DNA from 2 places in the Streptomyces monticola genome. Region 1 is predicted to be linked to the other one. Evidence: riboswitches for the same ligand, from Rfam matches in the RefSeq annotation. Region 1 holds a riboswitch; the other holds the start of a gene.
The links. Region 1 has a riboswitch for ZMP and ZTP ahead of ACFQVC_RS24450 (glycine hydroxymethyltransferase). Riboswitches for the same ligand answer to the same signal wherever they lie in the genome.
Positions count from the first base shown of each region.

Region 2: linked by a shared signal. The riboswitch ahead of ACFQVC_RS02525 (bifunctional 5,10-methylenetetrahydrofolate dehydrogenase/5,10-methenyltetrahydrofolate cyclohydrolase) and the one ahead of ACFQVC_RS24450 (glycine hydroxymethyltransferase) in region 1 are both predicted to bind ZMP and ZTP.

Region 1 covers NZ_JBHTCF010000011.1:83,418-98,514, reverse strand. Annotated here, with positions in the region: gene ACFQVC_RS24495 (hypothetical protein) at 1-262, opposite strand, end outside; gene ACFQVC_RS24490 (isocitrate lyase/PEP mutase family protein) at 436-1,158, opposite strand; gene ACFQVC_RS24485 (carboxymuconolactone decarboxylase family protein) at 1,149-1,646, opposite strand; gene ACFQVC_RS24480 (carboxymuconolactone decarboxylase family protein) at 1,682-2,134, opposite strand; gene pdxR (MocR-like pyridoxine biosynthesis transcription factor PdxR) at 2,269-3,693, shown strand; gene ACFQVC_RS24470 (DMT family protein) at 3,741-4,589, opposite strand; gene ACFQVC_RS24465 (hypothetical protein) at 4,910-5,137, shown strand; gene ACFQVC_RS24460 (glutathionylspermidine synthase family protein) at 5,155-6,342, shown strand; gene rocD (ornithine--oxo-acid transaminase) at 6,364-7,569, opposite strand; ZMP/ZTP riboswitch at 7,681-7,767, shown strand; gene ACFQVC_RS24450 (glycine hydroxymethyltransferase) at 7,800-9,263, shown strand; gene ACFQVC_RS24445 (hypothetical protein) at 9,324-10,106, opposite strand; gene ACFQVC_RS24440 (hypothetical protein) at 10,188-11,039, opposite strand; gene ACFQVC_RS24435 (RNA polymerase sigma factor) at 11,461-12,063, opposite strand; gene trpS (tryptophan--tRNA ligase) at 12,283-13,296, shown strand; gene ACFQVC_RS24425 (2'-5' RNA ligase family protein) at 13,455-14,036, shown strand; gene ACFQVC_RS24420 (decaprenylphospho-beta-D-erythro-pentofuranosid-2-ulose 2-reductase) at 14,105-14,860, opposite strand; gene ACFQVC_RS24415 (FAD-binding protein) at 14,872-15,097, opposite strand, start outside.
Region 2 covers NZ_JBHTCF010000001.1:617,985-633,081, forward strand. Annotated here, with positions in the region: gene ACFQVC_RS02510 (dienelactone hydrolase family protein) at 1-840, opposite strand, end outside; gene ACFQVC_RS02515 (FAD-dependent oxidoreductase) at 1,060-2,325, shown strand; gene ACFQVC_RS02520 (TetR/AcrR family transcriptional regulator) at 2,394-3,011, opposite strand; gene ACFQVC_RS02525 (bifunctional 5,10-methylenetetrahydrofolate dehydrogenase/5,10-methenyltetrahydrofolate cyclohydrolase) at 3,267-4,151, opposite strand; ZMP/ZTP riboswitch at 4,213-4,304, opposite strand; gene ACFQVC_RS02530 (acyl-CoA thioesterase) at 4,366-4,788, opposite strand; gene ACFQVC_RS02535 (acyltransferase family protein) at 4,785-5,984, opposite strand; gene ACFQVC_RS02540 (hypothetical protein) at 6,079-6,750, opposite strand; gene ACFQVC_RS02545 (HAD domain-containing protein) at 6,888-7,421, opposite strand; gene ACFQVC_RS02550 (LppU/SCO3897 family protein) at 7,567-8,172, shown strand; gene ACFQVC_RS02555 (S8 family peptidase) at 8,192-9,340, opposite strand; gene aceB (malate synthase A) at 9,493-11,115, opposite strand; gene ACFQVC_RS02565 (nucleotidyltransferase family protein) at 11,392-12,030, opposite strand; gene ACFQVC_RS02570 (DUF5955 family protein) at 12,347-12,640, shown strand; gene yczR (MocR-like transcription factor YczR) at 12,959-14,428, opposite strand; gene ACFQVC_RS02580 (universal stress protein) at 14,744-15,097, shown strand, end outside.

The DNA of each region.
Region 1 (15,097 bases):
CCTCCTCGACCTCTTCGTAGCCCTTCTTGTTGGCCTTCACGCCCTCTTTGATCTCGTCGATCAGTTCCTTGGTCTTTTCGGACCCGTACTTCCACTCGTCCTGGAACTTGTCACAGGCCTCGTCGAGCCGGGGGGTGCCTATCTGGTCGGCGCGGACGTGATCCAGAGCGGACCGGGCCTCGTTCAGCTCGTCGACGCATCTCTCCAGATTTGTCAGGAACTGCTGAAGTTGCCCGATGTCCGTCTTGAAGTGATCCCCCATGGATCGGTTTCTCCCCTGTGTCCGCTACCGATGCATCACACGCAGATGTACGGGCCGTCTGGAGCCTCATCCGCACCATACATGCGATGTGGAAGCCTCCCGTCCGGGTGCCCGAGGGGGCCGGATCCGGACGGGAATCGACACGGAGCCGCTACCTGATCCGGACCGGATTGCTACGTCAGGAGGTCCCGGGCGATGTCCCGTACCGCCGCCATCGCCCGCCGCTGGAGTCCCGGCCCGAACGTGACCCGCGTCGCGCCGAGTTCGCCCAGTTCCCGTGGTGGCGGGGAGCCGGGGAGGGCGAGTGCGTTGAGGGGGGACGGGATGGCTGCGGCCAGGGTGGGGAGGTGCTCCGGCGGGGCCATGATCGGGTAGATGCCGTCGGCGCCGGCCTCGACGTAGAGACGGGCTCGCCCGATCGTTTCGTCCGGGTCCTTCATGCCTCGTACGTACGTGTCGACCCGCGCGTTCACGAACAGCGCGGGGCCCGCCGCCGCCCGCACCTCCGCCAGCCAGTCCGCGTGCCGGTGCGGGTCCTTGAGGCCGTCGGCGGTGGAGTCCTCCAGGTTCACGCCGACCGCGCCGGTGTCCTGGACACGGGCCACCAGGTCCTTGGGGGAGAGGCCGTAGCCGCCCTCCAGGTCCGCGGAGACGGGGACTCCGAACTCCGTCACCGCGCGGACGATACGCGTGACCGCGGCGAACATCTCGTCCGCGGGAGCCTCGCCGTCCGCGTACCCGAGCGACGCCGAGACCCCCGCGCTCGGCGTCGCGAGGGCCGCGAAGCCGGCCTCCGCGAACACCCGGGCGCTGGCCGCGTCCCAGGGGCCGGGAAGGACCAGCGGGTCACCGGGGGCGCGGTTCTGGTGCAGCGCCCGGAAAGTCGTCACGTCCACGCTGGGCCTCCTGGCTCGATACGGCGGCTGACCATGATCCGGTTCCAGCCGTTGACAGTGGTGATCACGCCGATGAGATGGGCGAGTTCGGGCTCGGTGAAGTGCCGCGCCGCCTCCTCGTACACCGCGTCCGGGACGAAGCCTCCCCCGGACTCCGTCCGGGAGGTGCCCCCGGTCAGGACCGTGACCGCCTCGGTGAGCGCGAGCGCCGCCCGCTCCCGTCCGGTGAAGCGGTCCGGCGCCTCCTCCCAGGCGGGCAGCTGGTCGAGGCGGGCCTCCGTCTCGCCGTTCTTGCGCGCCAGTTCCAGGTGCATGTCGAGGCAGAACGCGCAGCGGTTGAGCTGCGAGGCGCGGATCATGACGAGTTCGGCGAGCGCCGGGTCACCGAGGCCCTTCCTGGCGGCGGCGCCGACCGCGCGCATCGCGTCGCGCACCTCGGCGGAGAGCCTGGTGGTACGGGTGATTCGGGTGGTGCGGGTCGTGGTCATGGGTGGATCCTCAGTGCTTGGTCATGGGCGGATCCTCAGTGCTGGTGACCGGTCGGCTTGTAGTGGCCCGGGGTCATACGGGTCGTCACGCCGAACCGGTTCCAGGCGTTGATCGTGGTGATCGACGCGATCAGCTGGGCGAGTTCCGCCTCGTCGAAGTGCGCGGCGGCCTTCTCGTACACCGCGTCCGGGACGAAGCCATCCGTGAGGACCGTGACCGCCTCGGTCAGCTCGATCGCCGCGAGTTCCCGCTCCGTGTAGAAGTGCCGCGACTCCTCCCACGCGCTGAGCTGCACGATCCGCTCGACGGACTCGCCGGCCGCGAGCGCGTCCTTGGTGTGCATGTCGAGGCAGAACGCGCAGTGGTTGAGCTGCGAGGCGCGGATCTTGACCAGCTCGTAGACGACCGGGTCGACGCCCTTCTTGGCGGCCTTCTCCAGCTGGAGCATCGCCTTGTAGACCTCGGGTGCGTGCTTGGCCCACTCCATGCGCGGGGCCTGCTCGGGCGCGTATGTCCTGCTGACGGTGGCGGCGCTGTCCGTGGCGTTGCCGGAGGTGTTGTCGTTGTTCGTCATGGTCTCGACCCTACGAGCGAAGTAACCCAGATGTATGGTCCATTGGCATGGCGAGAACTTGGGCCACTTTGCCGGCCGGCGATCCCACGGGCAGCGGCGTCGACCTGCATGTGGAGGTCGGCGGCACATCGGGCGTACGCAAGGGCCTCACCGACGCGCTGCGCGAAGCGGTCCGCAGCGGCCGCCTCACCCCGGGCACCCGCCTGCCCTCCTCGCGCACCCTCGCCGTGGACCTCGGCATCGCCCGCAACACCGTCGCCGACGCCTACGCCGATCTGGTCGCCGAGGGCTGGCTCACCGCCCGGCAGGGCTCGGGGACCCGGGTCGCCGAACGCGCCGTGCCGAGCCCGGTGGCCGCCCCCACACCCCGCCGCCGGCCCGGACCGGCCGCGTACAGCCTGAGACCCGGCAGCCCCGACCTCGGCTCCTTCCCGCGCGCCGAGTGGCTCAAGGCCGCCCGCCGCGCCCTGGCCGACGCGCCCAACGAGGCCTTCGGATACGGCGACCCGCAGGGCCGCGTCGAACTGCGCACCGCGCTCGCCGGCTATCTGGCACGGGCCCGCGGCGTCTACGCGGAACCGGACCGCATCGTCATCTGCTCCGGCGTCGTGCACGGGCTCATGCTGCTCGCGAAGGTGCTGCGCGCCCGGCGCGTACGGGAGATCGCCGTGGAGTCGTACGGGCTGCATGTGCAGTGGCCCCGTCTCACCGAGGCGGGCCTGCGCCTTTCGGCCCTGCCGGTCGACGAACTCGGCGCCGACACCGGGGAGCTGGCGGCGAAACGGGTGGGCGCCGTGCTGCTCACGCCCGCCCATCAGTTCCCCACCGGCGTGCCGCTGTCCCCCGGACGGCGGGCGGCGGCCGTCGCCTGGGCGCGGGCGGGCGACGGCCTGATCATCGAGGACGACTACGACGGCGAGTTCCGCTACGACCGCCAGACCGTCGGCGCCCTGCAGGGCCTCGACCCCGACCGCGTCGTCTACCTGGGCACCGCCAGCAAGTCCCTCGCACCGGGGCTCCGGCTCGGCTGGATGGTGCTGCCCTCCTGGCTCGCGGCCCAAGTGGCCGAGGCCAAGGGGGAGTCGGACTGGGCGTGCGGGGTGACGGACCAGCTGACGCTCGCCGAGTTCCTCAACTCGGGGGCGTACGACCGCCATGTGCGCGCCGCCCGGCTCCGCTACCGGCGCCGCCGCGACCAGCTGGTGGCCGCCCTGGCCGAGCGCGCGCCCGGGGTGACGGTCAGCGGGATCGCCGCCGGGCTGCACGCCGTGGTCGAACTCCCCGACGGCACCGAGCAGTCCGCGATCCGCGCCGCCGCCTGGCACGGCCTGTCCGTGGCGGGACTCAGCGGCTTCCGCCACCCGGACGCGGTCACCCGCAGGTCCGACGCCCTGGTGGTGGGGTACGGGACACCGCCGGACCACGCCTGGGCGGGGGCGCTCGACGCACTGTGCGGGGCGCTGAGCCCTTAGCCGCCGGGGCCCTCGGCTGCCGGGCCCTCAGCTGCTGAGTCCCTCGGCTAGGGGGTGGTCGCGTGCTCCAGGTCCTCGGTGACCGGCGCCTCCCCGAACCGCGCGAGCGCCAACGCCCCCGCGACCGCCACCGCGAACCCCACGATCGCCAGCCACTCCAGGCCCTCGCGCGTACGGTCGCCGAGCCAGGCGACACCGACCAGGGCCGGGCCGATGGTCTCGCCGAGCACCAGGCCCGCGGTCGCCGTCGTCACCGAACCGCGCTGCAGTGCCGAGGTGAGCAGCAGGAAAGCGGCGCCGCCGCCGAGCAGCAGGGCGTACGCCGCCGGGTTGGTGAACAGCGCCTTCGGTGCGATGTCGTCGATGAGCCGGACGGCGACCTCGACCACACCGAAACCACAGCCCGCCCCGAGCCCGAGCAGCAGCGCCCGCGGCTTGTCCGGCAGCCGGCCGCCGACCGCGCCGGCCAGGAGCACGGCCACGGCGGTGCCGAGCATGGCGTACTTGAGCGCCGTCGACCCGGCCCTGTCGCCCTCGGCGCCGGAGGCGAGTCCGAGCATCGCGAGCCCGGCGACGACCACCCCGACCGCGCTCCACTCGACCCGGCTCAGCCGTACGTGCAGCAGACGCGCGGCGACCACCGCGGTCACGGCGAGGCTGGCGGCGAGCGCCGCCCCCACGGCGTAGATCGGAATCGACCTCAACGCGACGATCTGCAGCAGGAATCCGCAACCGTCGAGCGCCAGACCGACCAGATATCGCCACTGCCGCAGGGCGCGAAGAAGCAGCCCGGGGTCGACTCCGGACCCGGTGCCGGGCGCGATGGCGCGGGTGGCCGCCGCCTGCAGGACGGAGGCCGTACCGAAGCAGACCGCGGAACCGAGCGCGCAAATCATCCCAATGACCACGAACTGACTGTAGGTCACGTCAGTACGCGGGATCCGCTTGCGCCTTCGCGGGTGTCCTTCTCTACGCTGAACGCCGATCGCCGACGACAGCCGATCGACAGATGCACAGAGACACAACACGGACGTACATACGGGGGAGTGGCCGGAACATGACGACGACGGCAGCCGAATCAGCCAGCGCGACCGAGCCCGCGGCGACAGCCGAGCCCACAGCGACAGCCGGACCCGCCGCCGCCAGCCCGGCGTCGGCGCAAGCGTCGGGGCGCACAGCACGGCGGCTGCGCTCCAGCACCGTGATCCTCGGCGGCATGGGTGTGCTCGCCGCGGCCCTCAGCGCCTGTGGCTCCGAGCCCGACAAGCGCTGCGTGGACCCGCTGACACAGAAGAACCTGCCCAGCCGTGAGTGCAGGAGCGGCGGCAGCGGCTCGTACTACTACGGGGGCAGCTCCAAGGGCGGCCGGGTCGAAGGCGGCAGCTTCAACAAGTCGTCCGTGGACCGGGGCGGCTTCGGCTGCTCGTCCTCCAGCGGCGGCTGAGCGGCGGTCCGACTGTCATGGAACGCCGCACCATCGAGCCCCGCGACGGCTGGCAGGCAACCGTCGAGGAACAGGGCCTCATCTACCCCCTCACCCGCTACCCGGACGACTCCCTGCGCCCCTACTGGGACGAGTCCGCCCACTATGTCTTCTCCCTTCCCGAGGTCGAGGCGCTCGAAGAGGTCGTCGAGGAACTGCACGCCATGTGCCTGGCCGCGGCCGCGCATATCGTCGAGCACAACCGCTTCGCCGATCTCGGCATCACCGATCCGCGGCTGGCCGCTCTGGTCGCCGAGTCCTGGCGGCGCCGCGCCGAACTCCCTTCTGTCTACGGCCGGTTCGATCTGCGCTACGACGGCACCGGCCCGGCGAAGATGCTCGAGTACAACGCCGACACCCCCACCTCCCTCGTCGAGGCCGCCAGCCCGCAGTGGTTCTGGATGGAGGAGCGCTTCCCCGGCGCCGACCAGTGGAACTCACTGCACGAGCGTCTGGTCGACGCCTGGAAGAAGCAGGCCGCGCTGCTCCCGCTGGGCAGTCCGCTGTACTTCGCGCACTCCACGGGCGATGAACTCGGCGAGGACCTGATGACGGTCGCCTATCTGCGCGAGACCGCCGAGCAGGCCGGTCTCGACACCGAGGCCATCGCCATGGAGGACATCGGCTGGGACAGCCTCACCGGCCGCTTCGTCGACGAGAAACTCCGCTTCATCCGCAGCTGCTTCAAGCTCTATCCGTGGGAGTGGCTTGCGAGCGACCGCTTCGGACCGCATGTCCAGGAGACCCTCGACAACGGCGGCGGCACCGGCTCCACCCTCTGGATCGAACCTGCCTGGAAGATGCTCCTTTCCAACAAGGCGCTCCTGGCCATCCTCTGGGAACTGCACCCGGGCCACCCGAATCTCCTGCCCGCCTACCTCGACGGCCCCCGCGAACTGGCCGCGACCACCGGCTATGTCGCCAAGCCCCTGCTCGGCCGCGAGGGCGCCGGCGTCACGGTGCACGAGCCGGGCGCGGAGCCGGTCGTCCGCGACGACGAGCCCTGCTGCTATCAGGAGCTCGCCCCGCTGCCCGACTTCGACGGCAACCGTGTCGTCCTTGGCGCCTGGGTGGTGGAGGACGAGGCGGCGGGCCTGGGCATCCGGGAGTCGGCGGGCCTCATCACCGATGAATACGCCCGCTTCCTCCCGCATGTGATCCTCTGACCCCTGGGTCTGGGGGAGCGGCTACGCCCCGAGGACTTCCCGGAGCTGGTCGAGGCCCCAGTCCAGATCCTCCTTGCTGATCACCAGGGGCGGGGCGATACGGATGGTCGAGCCGTGGGTGTCCTTCACGAGGACGCCCCGGTCCATCAGCTTCTCGGAGATCTCCCGTCCCGAGCCGAACGACGGGTCGATGTCGACGCCCGCCCACAGGCCGCGCCCGCGCACCTCACGGACGCTGCCGCCGCCCGTGAGGAGGCCGAGCTCATGGTGCAGATGCTCACCCAACTCCGTGGCCCGCTGCTGGTATTCACCGGTCTTCAGCATCGCGATGACCTCGAGCGCGACCGCACAGGCCAGGGGGTTGCCGCCGAATGTCGAACCGTGCTCACCCGGTCGGTAGACCCCGAGCACATCCGCCGAGGCGACCACCGCCGACACCGGCACGACGCCGCCGCCGAGCGCCTTCCCCAGGACGTACATATCGGGCACGACGCCCTCGTGCTCACACGCGAAGGTCTTTCCGGTACGGCCGAGGCCGGACTGGATCTCGTCCGCGATGAACAGCACACCCCGCTCCCGGGTCAGCTCCCGCACCCCCGCCAGATAGCCCGGCGGCGGCACGAGTACCCCGGCCTCGCCCTGGATCGGCTCGATGAGCACCGCCACGGTGTGCTCGTCGACCGCGGCCCGCATCGCCTCCAGATCGCCGTACGGAACGATCTCGAAGCCCGGTGTGTATGGACCGAAGTCGGCCCGTGCCTCCTGGTCCGTCGAGAAGCTCACGATCGTGGTGGTACGGCCGTGGAAGTTGTCCGCCGCGACCACGATCTTCGCCAGGCCGTCGGGGACGCCCTTGACGCGGTAACCCCACTTCCTGGCGGTCTTCACGGCGGTCTCCACCGCCTCCGCCCCGGTGTTCATCGGCAGCACCATCTCCTTGCCGCACAGCTCGGCGAGCTGGGTGCAGAAGTCGGCGAAGCGGTCGTGGTGGAAGGCCCGTGAGGTCAGCGTCACCCGCTCCAGCTGGGCTTTCGCGGCGTCGATCAGGCGGCGGTTGCCGTGCCCGAAGTTGAGCGCCGAGTATCCGGCGAGCATGTCGAGATAGCGGCGGCCCTCGACATCGGTCATCCAGGCGCCCTCAGCGGTGGCGACCACCACGGGCAGCGGGTGGTAGTTGTGCGCGCTGTGGGCGTCCGCGGAGGTGATGGCCTCTTCTGTACGGGACACGGGATCTCCGTTCGTCGTGAAGCATGGGCGGCGGGGTGTCACCCCCCATGCCTATCGTCGCTCGCATGCCGGACGGAGAAACCTCGCCCGTCACACACGCCGGTAAGGTGAGCAGCGGGCCGTGACTGGCGCGCTGAGATGGGGTCAACCATCGGGGAGCGGCTCGTGAACTGTGTGCCGTGCGCCTGGGCCGTACCGAGAACGACACGTGAACTCGTCCGGAGGTCCCCATGCCAGAGTCTTCGTCCACCGCTTCCACTGCCGCCACCGCTTCCACCGCCTTTCGTAGTGCTCTTGATGTGATCCGTGAGGTCGAGCCCCGGGTCGCGGACGCGATCGGCCAGGAGCTCGCCGACCAGCGCGAGATGCTCAAGCTGATCGCCAGCGAGAACTACGCCTCCCCGGCGACCCTCCTCGCCATGGGCAACTGGTTCAGCGACAAGTACGCCGAGGGCACCATCGGCCGCCGCTTCTATGCCGGCTGCCGCAATGTCGACACGGTCGAGGCACTCGCCGCCGAGCACGCCCGCGAACTCTTCGGTGCCCGGCACGCCTACGCCCAGCCGCACTCCGGTATCGACGCCAATCTGGTCGCCTTCTGGGCCGTCCTCGCCCAGCGTGTGGAGGCCCCCGCCCTGGAGAAGGCCGGTGCCCGCCAGGTCAACGACCTGTCCGAGGCCGACTGGGCCCAGCTCCGGCGCGACCTGGGCAATCAGCGCATGCTCGGTATGTCCCTGGACGCGGGCGGCCACCTCACCCACGGCTTCCGGCCCAATATCTCGGGCAAGATGTTCGACCAGCGCAGCTATGGCACCGACCCGGCCACCGGCCTGCTCGACTATGACGCCCTGCGCGCCACCGCCCGTGAGTTCAAGCCTCTGGTGATCGTGGCCGGTTACTCCGCCTATCCGCGGCTGGTGAACTTCCGGCTGATGCGGGAGATCGCCGATGAGGTGGGCGCGACCTTGATGGTCGATATGGCGCACTTCGCGGGTCTGGTCGCGGGCAAGGTGCTGACCGGCGACTTCGACCCGGTGCCGCACGCCCAGATCGTGACCACCACCACCCATAAGTCGCTGCGCGGACCTCGCGGCGGCATGGTCCTGTGTGACGACTCCCTCAAGGACCAGGTCGACCGTGGCTGCCCGATGGTGCTCGGCGGCCCCCTTCCCCATGTCATGGCGGCCAAGGCGGTGGCGCTCGCCGAGGCCGGCCGTCCCTCCTTCCGTGAGTACGCGCACCAGGTCGTCGACAACTCCCGTGCCCTGGCGGAGGGGTTGATGCGCCGTGGCGCCACGCTGGTCACCGGCGGCAGCGACAACCACCTCAATCTGATCGATGTCGCCTCCTCCTATGGCCTCACCGGCCGTCAGGCCGAGGCCGCGCTCCTTGCCTCGGGTGTCGTCACCAACCGCAACGCCATCCCGGCCGACCCGAACGGCGCTTGGTACACCTCCGGCATTCGCATCGGCACCCCCGCCCTGACCACCCGTGGTCTCGGGACGCGGGAGATGGACGAGATCGCCGGTCTCATCGACACGGTGCTCACCTCCACCAAGCCGGGCACGACCAGCAAGGGCACTCCTTCCAAGGCCCAGCACGTCCTGGACGACAAGACCGCGGACGAGGTCGCTCAGCGGGCGAACGACCTGCTCAGCGGCTTCCCGCTCTACCCGGGCATCGACCTCACCTGAGCGTCCCCGATACCCGGTAACCGGTAACCGGTAACCGATACCGATGGCCGTGGCCCCGTGTCAGGAGTCGATCAGTTCCTGACGCGGGCCCGGCTCCTTTGTCTCCGCCCGGGAGCGCAACCTCGCGGGTATGTGCGGGAGTTGGCGGAAGGCCGGGGCGAGGCCGAGGGTCAGGGCGACTCCGCCGCCGAGACCGCCTATCGCCCACCACCAGGCGGGGAAGTCATCGCCCGCGGTGGTGGTCGTGTCCATGGCCGTCGTCGGTGAGCTGTCCTGTTCCTCGGTGCCGGTGCCGGTGCCGGTGTTGGTGCCCGTGCCGGTGTTGGTGCTGCCCGTGCCTGCCTTCGCCCTGCCCATGACGCCGAGGTCCTTCAGCACCAGGAGCAGTTCTTCGGGTTCTTCGGCTTTGTGCCAGAAGCCTGTGGTGTCGCGTTCGGGGTTGTTCCGGGTGTGGATCCAGACCGGGCCGGCCTCTTCGGCCGCCTTCTTGTCCGCCTTCTTGTCGGCCTTCTCGTCCGGCGGGGTCGTGTAGATCTGGTTGTGGCGCCAGGGAACCGTGTCATGAGCCAGCCAGGTCACATTGATCATGTGGGAGCTCTCCATGGCCCGCTCCAGGCCCGGGGGCTCCCGGTTGCTCCCCTCGGTCAAGCCGCGCAGCAAATCCTCCAGTTCGGTATAGCGGTCGTCGGTGCTGTACAGGGCTGCTGCCTGCCGGCTTGTCGGTGAGGCGATCAGCACGCTGGTGGATCCGCCGGCCACGGCGGCCGGGGCGCCGGGCAGGGACAGGGCGAGCAGTGCCGCTGATGCTCCGAGGAGTGCGGCGACTTTTCTTTCCGTGCGCATCCGTTCCCCCAGTCGTCGGCGGTACGGCTCCTCCGTACCGATTCACTCCTGGTACACCGCTCGGCCCGCCCGGGTTCCCAACTAGCCCGAAGAATCTCTGGATTGCCCGGAATCCGTGGCCGGTGCGGTGCGGGTGGACCTGGCGATGCCGACCGCTCGCTCGCGTGAGGCCTCGCCCTCGAGGCGTGCCGTCAGCTCGGGGCGCGGTGACCACAGCAGGGTCGGGCCCGCCGGGCGTTCCGCCCGCTGCCAGCGCTCGCCGCTGTCGTCGGTCATCCAGAACGTCAGCCGGTGCGGTTCGGCGAACCACAGGGCAGTGCCTTCGGCGCCGCCGTCGAGCGTGAGGTACTCGGGGTAGACGCGGACCGTCTTGCCGAAGGCGGGGTCCAGGCGGGCCGGGAACTCGTCCATGCGTATCACCCCGCCGCGCTCGCGCCAGCACAGGCTGATCACGGAACGGCCGGCCGGGCCCGTCGTGACCGAGATGCTGTCGGGGGAGCCGAGCCGAGCCGGGAAGACCGGGGTGAAACCGGCCCGGCGGGCCGCGTCCGCAAGCCCCACTGGCGTACCGCAGCCGGGCACGGGGCTGCGGGGTGGCGCAGGGGCCTGCGGGTCGTAGCGCACCTCGACGCCGCCGAAGCCGAAGAAGTCGATCACCGCGGCGCGTACCGGGGGAGTGAGTGCCAGGACCGTCAGCGTCCCGCAGGCGGCGGCGACCAGCCTCCGCCAGTGCCGCCGCACCCAGAGGCGCAGCCGCTCGCGCCGACGGGGAGGAGCGGGGGCGGGGGGCGCCGTGGCCTCGGCGAGCAGCTGCCCGATGACCCGCTCGGCCATCGTCTCGCCGTCCACGTCCGGCATCCGCAGGCTCCGGCCCAGTTCCCGCAGCTCCTCGGCCAGCCGTGCGTCATCGGTCACCTGCGTGTCTTCGGTCACCTGCGTGTCCTCGCCCAAGTGCGCGTCCCCGCACGGCCGTTCGCCTGCTCCGGGCCGCGCATCGTCGCGCGCGCGACCGTCCTCACTGGACCGAGTGTGCTCGCTGGACCGAGCATCTCCGCCGGCCCGAGCGTGCTCGTTGGCCCGAGCGTCCTCACTGGCCCGAGCGTCTCCGCCGGACCGGGCGTCCCCGCTGGACCAAGAGTCCTTGCTCACCCGAGCGCCTTCGTCCGACTCTCCGCCGGCCGCACCGCCTGCGCCGCCCCGGCCATCGGAGCCGCGTCCCCAGCCATCGGAGCCGCGCCCCCGGCAGCCGGAGCCGCGCTCGCCTCCACCACCAGGGCCCCGGCCGTCACCGGAGTCGTCCCCGCTGCCGGGGCCGCCCCCGCCCGGCTCGCTCCGTTCCTCTTCCTCCCGGTCGTCACTCATGTCGTCCACCTCCCTCCTCCTCTCCGGGCCCGGGCAGCAGGCGTCCGAGCTTCTTCAGTGCGCGGTTGAGGCGGGACTTCACCGTGCCGCGCGGCCAGCCGAGGGCCTCGGCCGTCTCCGCCTCGCCCATCTCCAGGAGATAGCGGTACGTGACGACCAGGCGGTGGTCCTCGCTCAGCCGGGCGAGGGCGGTCAGCAGGGCCGCGCGCCGCTCCTCCGCCAGGGCTGCGACCGCCGGGTCCGCCGACTCCGGTATCAGCGGCTCGGCACCGAGCAGGCCGGCCTCACGGCCGGCGGCCGCTCTCAGGCGGCCGGCCGATCGCACTGTGTTCCTCGTCTCATTGGCGACGATCTGCAGCAGCCAGGGCCGGAACGACGCACCGTCCCTGAACCGCTCCAAGGTGCGGTACGCCTTGAAGAAGGCCTGCTGCACCACGTCCTCCGCGTCCGCCCCCGCGCCGAGCGCCACCGCGGCCCGCAGCGCGACCGGGGTGTGGGCGCGCACCAGCTCCGCGTACGCCTCCGCCTCCCCGGAGCGCACGCGCTCGATCACCGCGGCATCGTCGACGACGGTGTCCCCCTCCCGCGTCCTCACACCTTTGATACACCGCTCGCCGCCGCCGGGTTCCCACTTCTCTCCCCCGGATCACGGCCGGGCTCTCTCCCCCCGGATCACGGCCGGGCTCTCTCCCCCGGATCACGGCCGGGCCCTGCCCGTCCGCCCACCCTCCCGATACCCTCCCGATCCAGCCCCGTACTGACCTGTTCCTGACCTGTTCCTGACTTGTGTGCCGCACCTGAGAGAATGAGGGACATGGCCTCTGACCGTCCTCGCGTACTCTCCGGAATCCAGCCGACCGCCGGCTCGTTCCACCTCGGCAACTACCTCGGCGCCGTCCGCCAGTGGGTGGCCCTGCAGGAGACCCACGACGCCTTCTACATGGTCGTCGACCTGCACGCGATCACCGTTCCGCAGGACCCCGCCGAGCTGCGCGCCAACACCAGGCTCGCGGCCGCCCAGCTGCTCGCCGCCGGTCTCGATCCGGAGCGCTGCACGCTGTTCGTCCAGAGCCATGTACCCGAGCACGCCCAGCTCGCCTGGATCATGAACTGCCTCACCGGCTTCGGCGAGGCGTCCCGCATGACCCAGTTCAAGGACAAGTCCGCGAAGCAGGGTGCGGACCGGGCCTCCGTCGGCCTGTTCACGTACCCGATCCTGCAGGTCGCCGACATCCTCCTGTACCAGGCCAACGAGGTTCCGGTCGGCGAGGACCAGCGCCAGCACATCGAGCTCACCCGTGACCTCGCCGAGCGCTTCAACAGCCGCCTGGGCGCGACGTTCACGGTCCCGAAGCCGTACATCCTCAAGGAGACGGCGAAGATCTTCGATCTGCAGGACCCGTCGATCAAGATGAGCAAGTCGGCCTCCACGCCGAAGGGCTTGATCAATCTGCTCGACGAGCCCAAGGCGACGGCCAAGAAGGTCAAGAGCGCCGTCACCGACACCGACACGGTGATCCGGTACGACGCGCAGGCCAAACCGGGTGTCAGCAACCTGCTGTCGATCTACTCCACGCTGACCGGAACGGGAATTCCGGAACTGGAGGAGAAGTACGCCGGCAAGGGCTACGGTGCGCTGAAGACCGACCTGGCCGAGGTCATGGTCGAGTTCGTGACTCCGTTCCGTGAGCGTACGCAGGCGTACCTCGACGACCCGGAGACGCTGGACTCGATCCTGGCCAAGGGCGCGGAGAAGGCCCGGTCCGTCGCGGCGGAGACGCTCGCCGCCGCGTACGACAAGGTCGGCTTCGTCCCCGCGAAGCACTGACCGGCGCACTGTCCGGCGCATCGGCCGGCGCCGGACAGGACGAGGACCGAGCCGATGAGCAGCGGTCGCCCGAGCCACGGACGAAGGACCCTGGCCGGGCGGGCGATGCGCCCGACACACTGGCAGCCCCTGCCGGTCACATGACGGAGGAGAACGACGTGGGGACCGTAACGCTCGGCGTTTCGATCGCGGTCCCGGAGCCTCACGGCAGCCTGCTCCAGGAGCGGCGCGCGGGCTTCGGCGACACCGCGGCGCACGGAATTCCCACGCACGTCACGCTGCTGCCGCCGACCGAGGTCGACTCGGCCCTGCTGCCCGCGATCGAGGCGCATCTGGCGGAGGTCGCGGCCGCGGGCCGCCCGTTCCCCATGCGCCTCTCCGGCACCGGTACGTTCCGTCCGCTGTCGCCCGTCGTGTTCGTGCGGGTGGCCGAGGGCGCCGAGGCCTGTACGTGGCTGCAGAAGCAGGTGCGGGACGCCTCCGGCCCCGTCGCGCGGGAGCTGCAGTTCCCGTACCACCCGCATGTCACGGTGGCGCACGGCATCTCCGACGCGGCGATGGACCGGGCGTACGAAGAGCTGCGGGAGTACGCCGCCGAGTGGTCCTGCACCGGATTCGCGCTCTATGAGCAGGGCGCGGACGGCATCTGGCGCAAGCTGCGCGAGTTCGCCTTCGGTTCGACGACCGTGCCGCCGCAGGCCGGGGCGCAGGAGTCCCGGGGCACGCTGCCCACGCGCTGAGCCCCCTCTCCGCGCGTGCCCACTCCCGGGCAACCCCCGACCTATAGCGGCGACTTATACCGGCGCACTTATACCGGCAGTTTGCGGAACACCGGCCGCGGCACATGCCGTAGGGCGGACATGACGATGCGCAGGGCGCCCGGTACCCACACGGTCTCCGAGCGGCGCCGCAGGCCCGTCTCGATGGCCGCGGCGACCGCGTCGGGGGTGGTGGCGAGGGGGGCCTCGGTCATTCCGGCGGTCATTTTGGAGCGGACGAAGCCGGGGCGGACCACCATCACATGGACGCCGGTGGTGTGCAGGGCGTCGCCGAGGCCCTGGGCGAAGGCGTCGAGGCCGGCTTTGCTGGAGCCGTAGATGTAGTTGGCGCGTCGGGCGCGTTCGCCGGCGACGGAGGACAGGACGACGAGGGAGCCGTGGCCCTGGTTTTTCAGGGCGTTGGCGCATACCAGGCCGGCGGAGACCGCGCCGGTGTAGTTGGTCTGCGCGACCCGTACCGCGGCCAGTGGCTGGTCCTCGTCGTGTTGCTGGTCGCCGAGGATGCCGAAGGCGAGCAGGACCATGTCGATGTCGCCTTCGGCGAAGACCTTGCCCAGGGCCATCTCGTGGGTGGCGGAGTCGAGGGCGTCGAAGGCGACGGTGCGGGCGTCGGCGCCCATGTCGCGCAGCTGCGCGGCGGCCGCTTCGAGGGCCGGTGAGGGGCGGCCCGCGAGCCAGACGGTGCGGGTGCGGCGGGCGACGAGGCGGCGGGCGGTGGCGAGGCCGATCTCGGAGCTGCCGCCGAGGACGAGCAGGGACTGCGGGGTGCCGAAGGCGTCCTTCATGGTGCTGTCTCCTAGAGGTTCAGGCGGCGGGCGAGGTCCGAGGTGAACACGGTGTGGGGGTCCAACTCGGCGCGCAGGGCGCGGAATTCATCGAGGCGGGGATACATGGCGGCGAGCAGTTCGGGCCGTAGCCGGGAGTCTTTGGCGAGGTAGATCCGGCCGTCGGCCGCGGCTACTTCTTCGTCGAGTTCGTCGAGAAAGGGGCCAAGGCCCGGCAGGTTCGCGGGGATGTCCAGG
Region 2 (15,097 bases), on a different contig from region 1:
GTGGTCGGCGCCCTTCATCTCCAAGTACGCCTTTTCGGGCGCGGACTTGAGGTTCTCGTAGAACGGCTCGGCGTGCATGGCCACCGGGGCGATGAAATCGGATTCGGCCCCGATGATCATCGTGGGGACCTTGTTCTGGTCCCACGCGCTGGTGGTGTGCCAGGGTGCGAGCGGGACGGCGGCCTGGATCTGCGGCCGTTTCGCGGAGGCGCGCAGGCTCGCGCCGCCGCCCATGGAGTGGCCCATCACGGCGAGCCGCTGCGGGTCGATGCGGTCCTTCACCGCGCTCTTGGTCGTCAAGTAGTCGAGCGCGGCGAGGAGTTGGTCGGCGCGGGCGTCGGGAAAGTCGAACGGCGTGTTGGTGTCGATGGTGATGACCACGAAACCCTGGGACGCGAGCCGTGGCCCGAGCCAGCTGATGAACGCCTCCGGTGACACGAAGCCCGGACTGACGGCCACGGCCCCGAAGGTGCCCTCGCTGGTGTCGGTGGGATAGGTGATCGTGCCCCGGTTGAAGCCCTGCCCGCTGCCCGCGGGTACGTCGACCTTCTGGACGGCGAACGGGCCGCGCTCGGCGGTGATGCTCTCCTCGGTGGGATCGGGGCCCCGTTCGTACGGGTTGGCCGCGTCGGCCCGGACCTGCGGCGGGCCCGCCAGGGCCGGCTGCGGAACGAGGACGGTCGCGGTGATCACGGCTGCCGCGGCGGTCCATAACCGGAGGCGGCCGTGGGCCCGGCTGCGTATTCGGCTGTGTGCCGGACCGGATGTCCGGCTCGGTATTCGGCTGTGTGCGCGGTGGCTGCTGCTACGGGAGCGCGCGCCGGTGTGGATGTGTCTCATGGCGCCACAGCGTGGCCTGCCGCCCGCGCGGACGCTGCTGCCTGAGCTGCCAACTCGGCTTGCGCTGATTGTTAGTTGGCGCGGGTGCGGGGCCGATGCCCACGGTGCCTGACCGATCGGTTAGATTGCTTACCACTCGGTCAGACAGGTGCTCGCCCACGGGTGAGTGATGAACAGCTGCTCGCCCGTGGGTGAGCGGTGAAGCGGGGAGGCCACGGCATGGCGCCGGAAGAACGCAAGAGCACGACGTGCTGCATCGTGGGCGGCGGGCCCGCGGGAATGATGCTCGGTCTGCTCCTCGCGCGCGCGGGTGTCGACGTCACCGTCCTGGAGAAGCACAAGGACTTCCTGCGCGACTTCCGGGGCGACACCGTGCATCCGTCGACCCTGCGGCTCCTCGACGAGCTGGGCCTCGGCGCGGAGTTCGCCCGGCTGCCCGCGCGGCGCCTGGAGGAGATGCGGATGCACATCGGCTCCGCCGTCGTCACCATGGCGGACTTCCGGCGGATGCCGGGGCGCGGCCGCCACAAGTACATCGCCATGGTCCCGCAGTGGGACTTCCTCACGCTCCTCGCCGGAACGGCCGCCGCCGAGCCCGCGTTCACCCTCCGCATGAGCACCGCCGTCACCGGTCTGACCACCGCGTCCGACGGCCGGGTCACGGGTGTGCGGTACGTCGACGAGAACGGCGCACCGGGCGAACTCGCCGCAGGCCTCACCGTCGCCTGCGACGGCCGTGACTCCGTGGCGGCGCGGGCGGCGGGCCTGCGCCAGAACCCGTTCCAAGTCCCCATGGACGTATGGCAGGTCAGGGTGCCCGCACCCGACCCGGGGGCCGCGGGCAGCGGCCGGGTCTTCGGCCACTTCGGCGCCGGACAGGTCGCCGTCACCATGGACCGCGGCGACTACTACCAGACCTCCTACCTGATCAAGAAGGGCACGGACGCCGCGCTGCGCCGCAACGACGTGCGCTGGCTGCGCGAGCGGCTCGGCCAACTCTTCGGCTGGGGCGAGGAGGTCACCGCCGCCGTCGGGTCCTGGGACGACGTGAAGCTGCTCGACGTCACGATGGGGCGGCTGCCGCGCTGGTACGCCGACGGGCTGCTGTGCATCGGCGACGCCGCGCACACCATGTCGCCGGTCGGCGGAGTCGGAGTGAACCTCGCCGTGCAGGACGCCGTCGCCGCGGCCCGGCTGCTCGCGCAGCCGCTGCTGAGCCGCGGCCGCGCCGGTGAGGACGTACTCGCGCGGGTACAGAAGCGGCGCACCCTGCCCACCGCCGTGACACAGAAGTCACAGCTCGCCGAGCACGAGATGCTGCTCCGTCCCGCCCTGGAGGGCACCCTCGACGGCCACCGGCTGCCGTTCCCCCTGCGCCTGGTGCGCCGCTCCCCGCTCCTGCAGGGGCTCGCGGCGTACGCGGGCGGCATGGGCGTACGACCGGAACACGCACCGGAGTTCGCGCGGCGGCGGGTGCAGGGGTAGGCACGGGCACGCGCGCGTGGGGCCGGCCCGGGCGCGTATGGGGGTGCGCATAGAGGGCGCCTGCCGCCTCAGCGGTCGATCGCGCGCAGCGTGAACTCCACCAGTTCCTCCACCGCCGCGTCCAGATCGAGGCCGGGGTGCGCGAGCCAGTGCGCGATCACGCCGTCGATCGCGCCGCCCACGGCCAGGGCGACCGTGCGGGGCTCGAACTCCCGGAGCAGGCCCGCGCGTTGGCCCGCCGCGAGAAGCTCGGCGAGCCCGTCCACACGGCCGCCGGTGTCATGCCGGCCGGGCGTCTTCAGGCGGGTGCCGTCCGCGTCGTCGAGCAGCACTTCGGTGATGACGCGGACGTGGTTCCGGTTGGCCTGCTGATAGCCCACCATGGCGCGCACATACGCGATCACCGCCGCCCGAGGATCGGGTGCCGCCTCCACCCGCTCCCGCACATACGCGGTGAACCGGCTGATGACGTGCTCGAACGCGGCCCGGGTCAGATTGTCCTTGGAGGAGAAGTGGTAGAGCACGGCGGCCTTGGAGAGGCCGGCCCGCTCGGCGATCGCCGCGAGCGAGGTGGCCGGATAGCCGCGGGTGGCGATCAGCTCGATCGTGCACGCGACGAGCTGCTCGCGGCGGGCGCGCTCGGTGAAGGTCGGCTCCGCGGACTGCGTGGCCCGGCGCGGGCTCATCGTGACTCATCTCCCCTGGTGCGGCCGGTTCCCGGCCGGGCATCCCCTGGGGGGAGCCACGGCCGGGACCGACCGTACACCGGAAGTCCCGGCCGCCCGAGGCCACGTCCGGCTGCCGTCCGGGGCCGGGGGACCGGCTCGCCGGGCTGCCGGAAGCACGGCCTTGGTCGAAGCCTTACGCCTCCGGTCCCGATCCCGGTTCTGGTCCTGGCCCCGGTCCCGTGCCCGGTCCCGGTCCCGGTCCCGGTCGAAGCCTTACGCTCCCGCGGTCACGCCCAGCTGCCGCTCCGCCGCGTCCAGGGTCTGCTCCAGGAGGACCGCGATGGTCATCGGACCGACGCCGCCGGGCACCGGTGTGATCAGGCTCGCGCGTTCGGCGGCCGCCGTGAACTCCACGTCGCCCACATTGCCCGGGTTGTAGCCGGCGTCGACCACCACGGCGCCCGGCTTGATGTCCGCGCCCTTGATGAACTCGGGCCGCCCCACCGCCGCGACCAGGATGTCCGCCTCGCGGACGAGCGACGACAGGTCCTGCGTGCGCGAGTGGCAGTACGTGACCGTCGCGTCCCGCGCGAGCAGCATCATGCCGACCGGCTTGCCGAGGATCGCGCTGCGGCCGACGACCACCGCGCGCTTGCCGGTGGGGTCCACGTCGTAGGCGTCGAGCAGGCGCATGATGCCGCCCGGCGTGCAGGACGCGAAGCCGGGCAGCGCGAAGCCCATCGCCGCGAACGACCGCATCGTCACGCCGTCGACATCCTTCTCCGGCGCGATCGCCTCGAACGCGGCCCGCTCGTCGATGTGCGGCCCCGCCGGGTGCTGCAGCAGGATGCCGTGCACCTCGGGGTCGGCCGACAGCGCGGTGAGGGTCGCGATCAGTTCCTCGGTGGTCGTCGCGGCGGGCAGCGGCACATGACGGGAACGGATCCCGGCCTTCTCGCACCGGTTCCGCTTCATTCGTACGTACGTCACCGACGCCGGGTCCTCGCCGACCAGGACGGTCGCCAGACAGGGGGTGGCGCCGGTGCGCTCGGTGAGGGCGGCGGCGCGGGCCGCGGTGCGCTCCGCTATCCGGCGGGCGACGGCGGTGCCGTCCATCAGCCGGGCGGAAAGGGCTGAGTCGGTCATGGGCTGCGTCATGGGCTGCTCCCGGGGTGATCGGCACATCGGCACATCGGCTGCAGCTTCGGCTGCTGCGGATGGTGATCGCCCAGGCGCGCGGCGGTGCGGACGGCGGACCGTCGGGCCGCTCCCCGGTGGTGCTCCACCTCAGCGCCAGTCACGGCCCGAGTCCAGGGTAGACGACGGCCGCCGGGGAGCGTCCGGAGGCCTGGTGGCCCCCGGAACCGGACGGCTACAGGCCGAAGAGCTCGGGGTTCGAGGCCAGCGCCCGGAAATACTCTCTCGGGTCGGCCACCAGCTTGCGCTGCTTCAGGTCGAGCAGCCCGCCGACCGCGGCTATCTCCGCCGAGACCGTTCCGTCCGCCTTGCGGACCGTCTGCTCGATCCGGAACGTCTTGCCCTCGCCCCACAGGAACGCGCAGTCCACCGTGACCTCGTCCCCGGCGAGCAGCTCGCGCCGGAAGCGGATCGTGGTCTCCAGGGCGACCGGGCCGACACCCTTGCCGACGAGCACGCTCTGGGTGACACCGGCGGCATGCAGCAGGGACCAGCGGGCGTGCTCGGCGTACTGCAGATACACGCTCTGGTTGAGATGGCCCTGAGTGTCCGTCTCATAGCCACGGACGGTCACGGGCACGGTGTAGGGCTTGGTCACGGTCTGCCTTTCGAAGCGGGCGTACGACCCGGGGCCGGGTCATCATGCCCAACCTCCTTCGCGGGGGCGGAATTCCGGAAGGCCCACTGCACCCGCGGCTCGACCAGCGGACGGAAGATCTTCCGCACCGGGAGCGTGCAGAGCAGGGCGATCACGGAGACCGCGGTGACCGTCACGGCGACCGCGCCGAGCGGGGTGTGCAGCCACGGGTGGTCGTACCAGTCCCAGAAACGGGCGGACTTGATCAGGAAACCGTGCAGCAGATAGCCGTACAGAGTGCCCGTGCCCAGGGCCGTGAACCAGTGGCGGCCGCCCGGCACCCAGGCCAGGAAGCAGGCGGTGAGCAGCATCGCGAGCACGAACAGGGCGGGGGTGGTGAGCAGACCGGCCCACGCGGGTACGCCGCGCCCGGTGACGTCGCCGCGGTGGTACAGCCAGCCCGCGTCGAACCACGGCGCCGCCCAGTACGCGGCCACGAGCGCGACGGCGGCCACGGGCAGCGCGGCGAGGCGCACCGCGCGGGTGCGCAGACGCTCGAAGTGCTCGGGTTTCAGGACCAGCCCGAGGACGAAGCAGGGCAGGAAGCCGAGGACGCGCTGCAGTGCCAGGTCGCCGCCGAGTGCCGGTGAGGCGGAGGCGACCACGGCCACGGCCAGGGCGACGGCCACCGGCCACCGGATCAGGAGCCACAGCGGGGTGGTGAGCCGCCAGATGAACAGGGCGAGCAGAAACCACATCACGTACCACGGGTCGAGCAGGCTGATCGGATAGCCCGGATCGTCCTGCGCCCAGCGGTAGAAGAGGGTGTACGCGACCTCGAAGACGACATACGGCACGGCCACGCTGGAGATGAGCCGTCGCACCCGGCCCGGGCCGAGGTCGAAACTCCGGGAGAAATAGCCGGAGATGAGGGCGAAGGCCGGCATGTGGAAGGCGTAGACGAGGAGATAGAGCGCGGTGGTGGCACGGCTGCCGTAGGTGAGCGGCTCCCAGGCGTGCCCGCAGGCCACGAGCACGATGGTCAGGTACTTGGCGTTGTCGAAGTAGGGATTGCGCGCGCCCTGTGCCGTCGCGGGCGCCGCCCCGGCCTCAGTGCTCTGCCCTGATTCCTTCCCTAACTTCCGCGCTGACTGCTGTCCCGTTCCCTGCTCCGTTCCCTGCTCCGATTTCTGGTCCGTGTTCTGCTCTGCCGGCATCTGTTCGCCGCCCCCGTTCGCCACGTGCCTTCTTCTGCTGCCCCCTCGGCTGCCCAGGGCGCGCGCGTGCATGCGGGCGCCGGTGTCACATGCTTCACACCCGTCTCGGTGAGGCCAGCAGGGAGCGTCCGCCGCCGCGCTCCCCGTACTCACCGACCTGCCAGCCGGCCTGCTCCAGGGCTGCGGCGCAGGTCTTGAGGTCCGTGCCGTGGGTGTCGGAACCGGCAGCGGGGTGCGCACCGGTGCGCGATACGACGCGTACCCCCACCGCCTCGGGCTGTGGGGTCGCGAAGACCTGGTACCCCGGGTTGCCGGGGGACGCGGGGTGGCAGTCGGCGGCCTCCAGGGCGAGGGCCGCGGCCTGCACCAAGTGGCCGCGCTCCCAGGCACAGGGGCGGTCCGTCGCCCCGTCAGGGTTGGTCATACGGCGCAGCTCGACGAGGCCCTGCCAGGCGCTGTGCACCTCGCGCCGGCGCACGGGACCGGAGGCGGGTCCGTCCGTCTCGGTGCCGGTGCGGGCGGCGAAGACACCGGCGCCGGTGTCGGTGGCGGGCGCGGCCGGTGGCGGCGCGGCGGTGCGGAGTTCGGCGCGCACCCGGTGTCCTGCCGGTGTCAGGAAGTGCGCACGCGGCGGCCGCGCGTGCCGGAACGCGAGCCCGAGCCGCACCAGACCCGCGAGCTGTGCCTCGGATCCGGTGACCCGCCCGGTCACGTCGTCCGCGGCGCCGATGATCCGCCGCTGCCCCGCAGTCAGCCGCCCACTCATCGCGCGCACCCCTTCCTGTGCCGCTCGTCCGCGCGTCTTCCCTGCCGCTCATCGCTGCTCTGTGCGCCCGCTTCGCCCGCCCGCCGTCGCGTCTCCTCCATCGTGCCCGGCGCCACTGACAACGGCGCGCCGGAGTCTCAGAGGTCCCGCGCCCACCCCACGAGACGGTCGAAGTCCCGCTGCCGCAGTCCCTTGCGCGGGTCGATACGCAGGAGCAGGGAGCGGGCGTCGTAGTGCTGGGCGGCGTGGCGCAGATCGAGGTCGGTGATCATGTCGTCGACCCAGGCGAAGGGGCGGCCGTCGGCCCACTCGAGTACGTGGCGGGTCTTCCAGTACAGGCCGTCGGGGTCCCGGGCGAACAGCTCTGGCCACTCGATCACCGGCAGGTCGCGGCGGAGGCCGATCACGGGGGCGATCAGCTCGTTGGCCTCGTGCATCCAGGTGGTGGCCCAGGCCAGTTCGAGGGGGAGCGCGGTGAGTCGCGCACCGTGTCCCGGGTGCAGCCACACCCGCAGCCCGCGGCGGAGCCTGCGAGAGCCGGGGCGCTGGCGGGCCGACCAGTTGGCGGGGTGGAAGCGGTGGGTGGTGTAGCCGCGGGGGCGCAACGGGCGGGCCGCGTACGGATTGAGGGGGCCGTCGACGTCTATGAGCAGCAGTGGGGGCTTTGTCATGGGGAGTTGATACCCGGCGAGCGCCGCCGGGTGCCCTGCCCGTTGCAGAAGTGACAGGAGGGGCTAACTTACCTGGGTGCGCCAGCAGATGAGCCGCTGCCATCGGCCGGCCGACGACACCACAACTGACGGGGAAACGCCCACGATGTCCACGCCTCCTCCGCCCCAGGGCGGCTACAACAACCCCTACGGTCAGCAGGGCCAGCCGCAGCAGTCTCCGTACGGATACCAGCAGCAGGGCCAGCCGCAGCAGCCCCAACAGCCGCAGTACGGCTACCCCCAGCAGGGCCAGGCCCCGTACCCGCCGCAGCAACAGCAGCCGTTCCAGGGCCAGCAGCAGCCGTTCCAGGGCCAGCCGCAGCCGCGGCCCCCGCGGCGGCGGGGGATCAACAAGAACGTCCTGCAGGTCGTGACCTTCGTCATCGCGGCCATAGCCGTCGGCGTGTACTACCTCGTCACCGGCGGGCCCGGCTCCGACAGCAACGCCGTGGAGGACGCCAAGCGGGCCGCCGAGAAGGACACTTCGGCCCATGGCGCCGAGACCGGCGAGTGCGTGGAACAGACCGGTACCACCGACGAGCCGGACGTCCGGGTCGTCGACTGCTCCGACCCCAAGGCCGAGTTCAAGGTGGCGAAGGAGGGCATCAGCGCCAGCACCCTGGAGTGCGCGGCGGGCCAGTCCAAGTTCACCATCACGTACACGCGCGGCCCGTCCGACGTCGCGCTGTGCCTGGAGGCGCTGAAGAAGTAGGAGCCGGCGGGCCGTCCGGTCAACGTCCCACTCGTAGCAGCAGGTTGGGCGAGCCGGTGCCCGGCTGCTTCACCACCCCGGCGCTCGCCGCCGCCGTGAGTGCCGCGGCGAGCCGCGCCGGGGTGTCGGCCGGTGACTCGCCCAGGCGCAGGGCGGCGGCGCCGGTGGTGTGGGCGGCGGCCATCGACGTACCGGAGAGCGTGGCGGTGGCGGTGTCGGAGCCGTTCCAGGCGGCGGTGATCCCGCGGCCCGGTGCGAACAGGTCCAGTGCCGGTCCGTAGTTGGCCGAACCCGACCGTGCGTCGCTCTGGTCCGTCGCGCTGGTGGTGAGCGCCTCGGCGACACGGGCGGGCGAGAACTTGCCCGCATCCGTGTTGGAGCTGCCCGCGGCCGTGGAGTAACTCACGCCTGCGGCAATGGAATTGCGTACCGCCTCGTCCAGGGCCTCGTTGGCCGCTCCGCCCAGGCTGAGGTTGGCCACGGCGGGGCCCTTTGCGGCGTGTTCGGTGACCCACTCGATGCCCGCGATGACGGTCGACGTGGAGCCGCCGCCGCTGTCGCCGAGCACCCGGACCGCCACCACGCGGGCCTTCTTGGCGACGCCGTACCTGGCGCCCGCGATGACCGACGCGACATGGGTGCCGTGCCCGTTGCCGTCCTGTGCGACGTCGTCGCCGTCGACCAGGTCACGGCCGTGGGCGGCGCGCCCGCCGAACTCGCGATGGCCGATGCGCACCCCGGTGTCCAGGACATACGCGGTGACACCCGTGCCCGCCGAGTCCGGGTAGCGGTAGACGCCGTCCAGGGGCGGCTTCTCCTGGTCGATCCGGTCCAGATTCCAGGTGGGGTCCCGCTGTTCGGCGCTCGCCCGCACCGGGGTGTCCGGAACGACGGCCCGCACCCCCGGCTGCGCGGCCAGCTGCCGGGCCTGCCGCGCGGTGGCGGTCACGGCGTATCCGTCGAGGACGGTGTCGTACGTGCGCCGGATATGCGCACCCGCGGTCTCGACCGCCGAACGAGCGGTGGCCTGCGGGGAGTTGTCGAGCAGCACGACATAGCCGGCGGGTGCGGTCTGTTCGGCCCCGGCGGCCCCGGTGGCCCAGGTGGGGGCGGCGCCGAGGGCGAGGGCGACGAGGGCGGTCAGTGTGGCCGTACGCGTCCGGAGCATGGTGGGGCCTCCTCGTGCGGTGGTGCGCCGGTGGGGGAGGAGCCCCGTGAGTGTGCAAGGGGCGAGGGGCCCGCACAAGACGAAAGCCGGACATGGCTGTGCCCCGTGGCGCCGCAAGGGCACCACGGGGCACAGCACTGCTCAGGCGGCGGTCAGCCCACCAGCTGCTCGTACGCGGGCAGCGTCAGGAAGTCCGCGTAGTCCGCGTCGAGCGAGACCTGGAGCAGAAGGTCGTGCGCCTGCTGCCAGTTGCCGGCCTGGAAGGCCTCCTCGCCGATCTCCTCGCGGATCTTGGCGAGCTCCTCGGCGGCGACCTTGCGGACCAGGTCCGCGGTGGCCGTCTCGCCGTTCTCGAAGACGACACCGGCGTTGATCCACTGCCAGATCTGGGAGCGCGAGATCTCGGCGGTGGCCGCGTCCTCCATGAGGTTGAAGATCGCGACGGCGCCGAGGCCGCGCAGCCAGGCCTCGATGTAACGGGTGCCGACCTGGACGGCGTTGCGCAGTCCGTCGTAGGTGGGCTTGGCCTCCAGCGAGTCGATGGCGATCAGATCGGCGGCCTTGACGTCGACGTCCTCGCGGAGCCGGTCCTTCTGGTTCGGCTTCTCGCCGAGAACCTTGTCGAAGGACTCCATGGCGATCGGGACGAGGTCGGGGTGCGCGACCCAGGAGCCGTCGAAGCCGTCGCCGGCCTCGCGGTCCTTGTCGTTCTTGACCTTCTCGAAGGCGACCTTGTTGACCTCGGCGTCGCGCCGGGACGGGATGAAGGCCGCCATGCCGCCGATGGCGTGTGCGCCGCGCTTGTGGCAGGTGCGCACGAGCAGCTCGGTGTAGGCGCGCATGAACGGGGCGGTCATCGTCACCGCGTTGCGGTCCGGCAGCACGAACTTGGCGCCGCCGTCACGGAAGTTCTTGACGATGGAGAAGAGGTAGTCCCAGCGGCCCGCGTTCAGGCCCGAGGCGTGGTCGCGCAGCTCGTAGAGGATCTCCTCCATCTCGTACGCGGCCGTGATCGTCTCGATCAGGACGGTGGCGCGCACGGTGCCCTGCGGGATGCCGACGTAGTCCTGGGCGAAGACGAAGATGTCGTTCCAGAGGCGGGCCTCGAGGTGCGACTCGGTCTTCGGCAGATAGAAGTACGGGCCCTTGCCGAGCTCGATCAGCCGCTTGGCGTTGTGGAAGAAGTACAGGCCGAAGTCGACCAGGGCGCCGGGAACCGGACGGCCGTCGAACTTCAGGTGACGCTCCTCCAGGTGCCAGCCGCGCGGGCGCATCACGACGGTGGCCAGCTCGCCGGCGTCCTTGAGGGCGTACGACTTGCCGGACTTCGGGTCCGTGAAGTCGATGTTCCGCTCGTAGGCGTCCATCAGGTTGAGCTGACCGAGGACGACGTTCTCCCAGGTGGGGGCGGAGGCGTCCTCGAAGTCGGCGAGCCAGACCTTGGCGCCCGAGTTGAGGGCGTTGATGGTCATCTTCCGGTCGGTGGGACCGGTGATCTCCACGCGGCGGTCGTTCAGGGCCGCGGGCGCGGGGGCCACACGCCAGGAGTCGTCCTCGCGGATCCGAGCGGTCTCCGGGAGGAAGTCGAGAGTTGAGGTGCGGGCGATCTCGGCGCGGCGCTCGGCGCGGCGGGTGAGGAGCTCGTCACGCCGGGGCGTGAACAGCCGGTGCAGCTCCGCCACGAAGGCGAGGGCCGCGTCGGTGAGGACCTCTTCCTGCCGAGGCAGGGGCTCGGCGTCGACGATGGCCAGCGGGGACGGCGCTGGTGCGGACATGAGCTGTCACTTCCTTCAGCGGGCGGAGCCTTTACTCGGCACTGAGTGCCGCATGGGCCGGAGACCGGTCCCAGGGGCCGCCAGGGGTACGAGGTACTTCTGACCAGTGGAGAATAGTTTTCTCATGGTGGAACTTCAATGGTTTGTTGATGTCGAGATTCTCTGAGTCGACAGACCATGTCGCTGAGTGCCACCTCCGTCACTCAAGGTGCCGCACATGGCCGTTCGAGTCGAGCCGGGGCGTTGCCGGAGTCCTGCCCGTGCGGCCCCATGACCTCACTCGAGGCGCGCCAGGTCGGCCTCGACGTCGATGTCGTACGCCTCCGCGACATCCCCGCACTCCACGAGTGTGATCTCCGCCTCGTGGGCTCTCAGATAGGCCCGCGCCCCGCGGTCGCCGGCCGCGCTCGCCGCGACGTCCGCCCAGCGGTCCGCCCCTAAGAGGACGGGATGCCCGCGCTTTCCGTCGTACGCGGCCGCCGTCAGGGACACGGCCGAGACGCCCGCGCCCGCCACGCGCCGCATCGCGGCCGCGCCGATGCCCGGCTGGTCGACGAGCGACACGAGCACGGCCCGCGGGGCCGTTCCTGCCGCTCCGGCCGTTCGTGCCGCTCCGGCCGCTCCGGTGAGGGAGGCGAGCCCGGCTCGCAGTGAGGATCCCATGCCCTCCTCCCAGTCGGGGTTGTCCACCAGTACGCACCCGTCGAGCGCGGCCCTCTCCCGTACGAGTGCGGACGCCGCACCGAGTACCACGTGCACCTCGCCGCAACCTCCCTCACGCAGCACCCGCACCGCGTGTTCCACCAGAGGCCGCCCCCGATGGCAGAGCAGAGCCTTGGGCCGCCCCCCGAGCCGCCGCCCGCCGCCCGCCGCGAGCAGAAGCCCGGCAAACAGCGGCTTCTCGTCGTCGCTCATGCGGCAAGCCTACGAACGGCCATGCCCTGGCACGGCCGGGCAGAGCCGCGCGGTGCGGGCCGGCCGTCCCGAATCACGTCCGGGGAGTGGCGTGCGGTACAAGGCGTGGCGTTTACTGTCCCGCGTCCCGGCGGCCGACCATCGCAGCACGGGGCCGGTGACGAGAGCCATGAAGCGAGCGGGGCAGGCGCAAGGCGCGCGTAGTGCACACGTAGGGCAGACGTGAGGCACGCGTAAGGCAGACGTGACGAGGACGACGCACAACGGCGTGCGAGGGGGATGAACCGTGTTGCGAAGTGTGCGACAGAGGCGATCAGTGACGGACGGCAATGCGGAACCGAGGGCGGAGCGGCTGCGGGCCGCTGTGTCCAGGCTGCGCCGTGAACTGGCCGCGCACCCGGGCGAGTTCCCCGACCGGGGCATCGCCGAGGACGAGCTGGCCGCGCTCACCGAGATGACCGGCCGCGGCGAGCCCGAAGTACCGCGCCTGCGGCGGTCGCTGCTCCTGATCGCCGGCGCGGTCGGCTCGGTGAGCGCCCTCGCGGACGCCCTGGCGGAGGTACGGCACGCGGTCGAGGAGTACGGGGAGCCGCCTGCCGCGGGGCGGTGAGCTGGGGGCTGTTGCGGGGTGGTGAGCTGAGGGTCTGCCGCGGGGTGGCGTGCTGGGGAGTCGCCCTTCGGCGGGGCGGTGAGCTGGGAGTCGCCTTTCGTGGGGCGGTGAGTTGAGGAGCCGTCCTCCGTAGGGCGGTGAGCTGGGAGTCGCCTTTCGTGGGGCGGTGCGTCTTTCGTTGGCGGTGAGTCGGGGGTGCCTTTCGCGGGGTGGTGAGCTGGGGGTGCCTTTCGCGGGGCGGTGAGCTGGGGGGCGCCCTTCGTGGGGCGGTGCGTCGGGGAGTCGTCTGGGGGATGGCGGGCTCCCGGGGAGGGGGGGCTACGCGACCCAGTGGCGGCGGGATCTGGCGCTGGCCGTGGCGGGGAGGCCGGCGTTCAGCGTGGTGGCGAGGCGCTGGACGGCCTGTACGCACAGGTCGGCGGGCAGGGTGTAGGGGATCCGCAGCCGGTGCTCGTGCGTGCCGGGGTCGACGCCGAAGCGGGCGCCGCCCTCGATCCGGACGCCGTGCTCCAGCGCCGCCGTGGCCAGGGATGACGCGAGCGGGCTGCCGAGGTCCACCCACAGCCCGAGCCCACCGGGCGGCAACTGCCAGCGCCACTCCGGCAGTTGTTCGGCGAGCGCGGTCACGAGCGCCTCCCGCTGGGCGCGCAGCAGCGGCAGCCGTTCAGCGAGCACCGCATCCGTCCGCGCGATCAGCTCGACGGCCACCAGCTGGTCGAGGACGGAACTCGCGATATCCGTCGGCACCCGGTGCGTCGCCAGCTCCGTGATCAGCTGGGAGCTCGCCCGCACCCAGCCGATCCGCAGGCCGCCCCAGTGCGTCTTGCTCAACGACCCGACGGTGAGCAGCTGTTCGGCCGCACCGCGCCCCGCGAGCGACGCGAAGGGCGCGGGCGCCGGCACATCGAGGGCGATATCGGTGAGCGTCTCGTCCACGACCAGCCAGGCCCCGGTCCTGCGGGCCGCTTCGATCAGCCGCAGCCGCGCTTCCGTGGGCATGAGACGGCCGGTCGGATTGTGGAAGTCCGGGATCAGATAGGCGAGACGGGGCGCGGACTGGCGCAGCGCCGACTCGGCGACCTCGCACTCCCAGCCGTCCTCGGTCACCGGCACCGGCAGCGTGCGCAGACCGCCGCGGCGGATGGCGTCGAGGACATTGGCGTACGACGGGTTCTCCACCAGGACCCGGTCGCCGGGCCGCCCCAGCAGATCCAGGACGAGCGAAACCGCCTGCTGCGCGCCCGAGGTGATGAGGATCTGGTCGGGCAGTGTGGGCAGGCCGCGCCGGGTGAACCGGTCCGCCACCGCCGCCCTCAACTGCGGGATCCCGTAAGGGTGGTAGCCCGCGGTCGCCGCGTGCCGCTCCACCGTGCCGCCCACCGCGGCCAGCGCCCGGCCGAGCTCGGCCTGCGGCGCGAACGGCGCGGCGAGCGCCAGGTCGATCACATCGTCCTCGTCGATGTAGGCGGCCACATTGGACGGCTGCTGCCCCTCGGGGAGCACCGTCCAGGTACCGGCGCCGCGCCTGCTGCGCGCATAGCTCTCCTCGCGCAGCAGGTCGTACGCCGAGGTCACCGTGGCCCGGCTGACACCGAGCGCCGCGGCCAGCTCCCGCTCGGCGGGCAGGCGTGTGTGCAGGGCGATCCGGCCGTCCATGAGCAGGGTCCGCACTCCCTGCGCGAGGGCGCGGTAGCCGGGGCGCGGCCCGCAGGCGGCGGTCAGAAGGCCGGCTAGGCGATGGCTGCCGAGCGTGCTGTCCACGGAATGGACCCGATGCATGTCTGCCATGCCAACTCCCCTTGATTGGCCCTGCACTCCAGGCCAATCACTGTACAGACTCGGAGTTGCCGGGCCGATGTGGCCTGGAGGCGTGACGGGACGGGACCCGTGGAGGAGGCATGTGATGCAGCAGTACGTATACGTCGGGGAGTTGACGGACCGCTTCGAGCGGGAGTTGCAGCGGCGTGCGGAGGAACGGCCCGCATCTGCCACACGCTTCATGGCCCGGGTGCGCGAAGCGCTCGGGGGCGGTACGAGACGGCACCCGCGGCACCAGGATGAACGGCACGGGGAAGAACGGCAGGGAAAGGGGAGGCAGCGCTCATGAGGAGCGGCAGGCGACACGAGCGGGGGCAGACCGGCGGACGGGAGCAGGCGTACGGGCAGGAGCAGGCATACGGAGGGGAGCGCCGGGGGCGGGTCGTCGTAGGAGTGAACGGATCCCTCGCGAGCCTGGCCGCCCTGCGGACCGCCGCCGACGAGGCGCGGCGCAGCGGCCGTCGGCTGCTCGCGGTGATCGCCTGGGAGCCGCCGGAGGGGGAGGTGCTCTATGTCCGCTGCCCCGACCGTGAATGGGCCGACCAGTGCGTGAGCGCGGCCCTGAACCGCCTGGAGCGCGCCTTCGACGAGGCCTTCGGCGGGGCGCCGCACGGCGTCGACGTCGACCGCCGGGCGTTG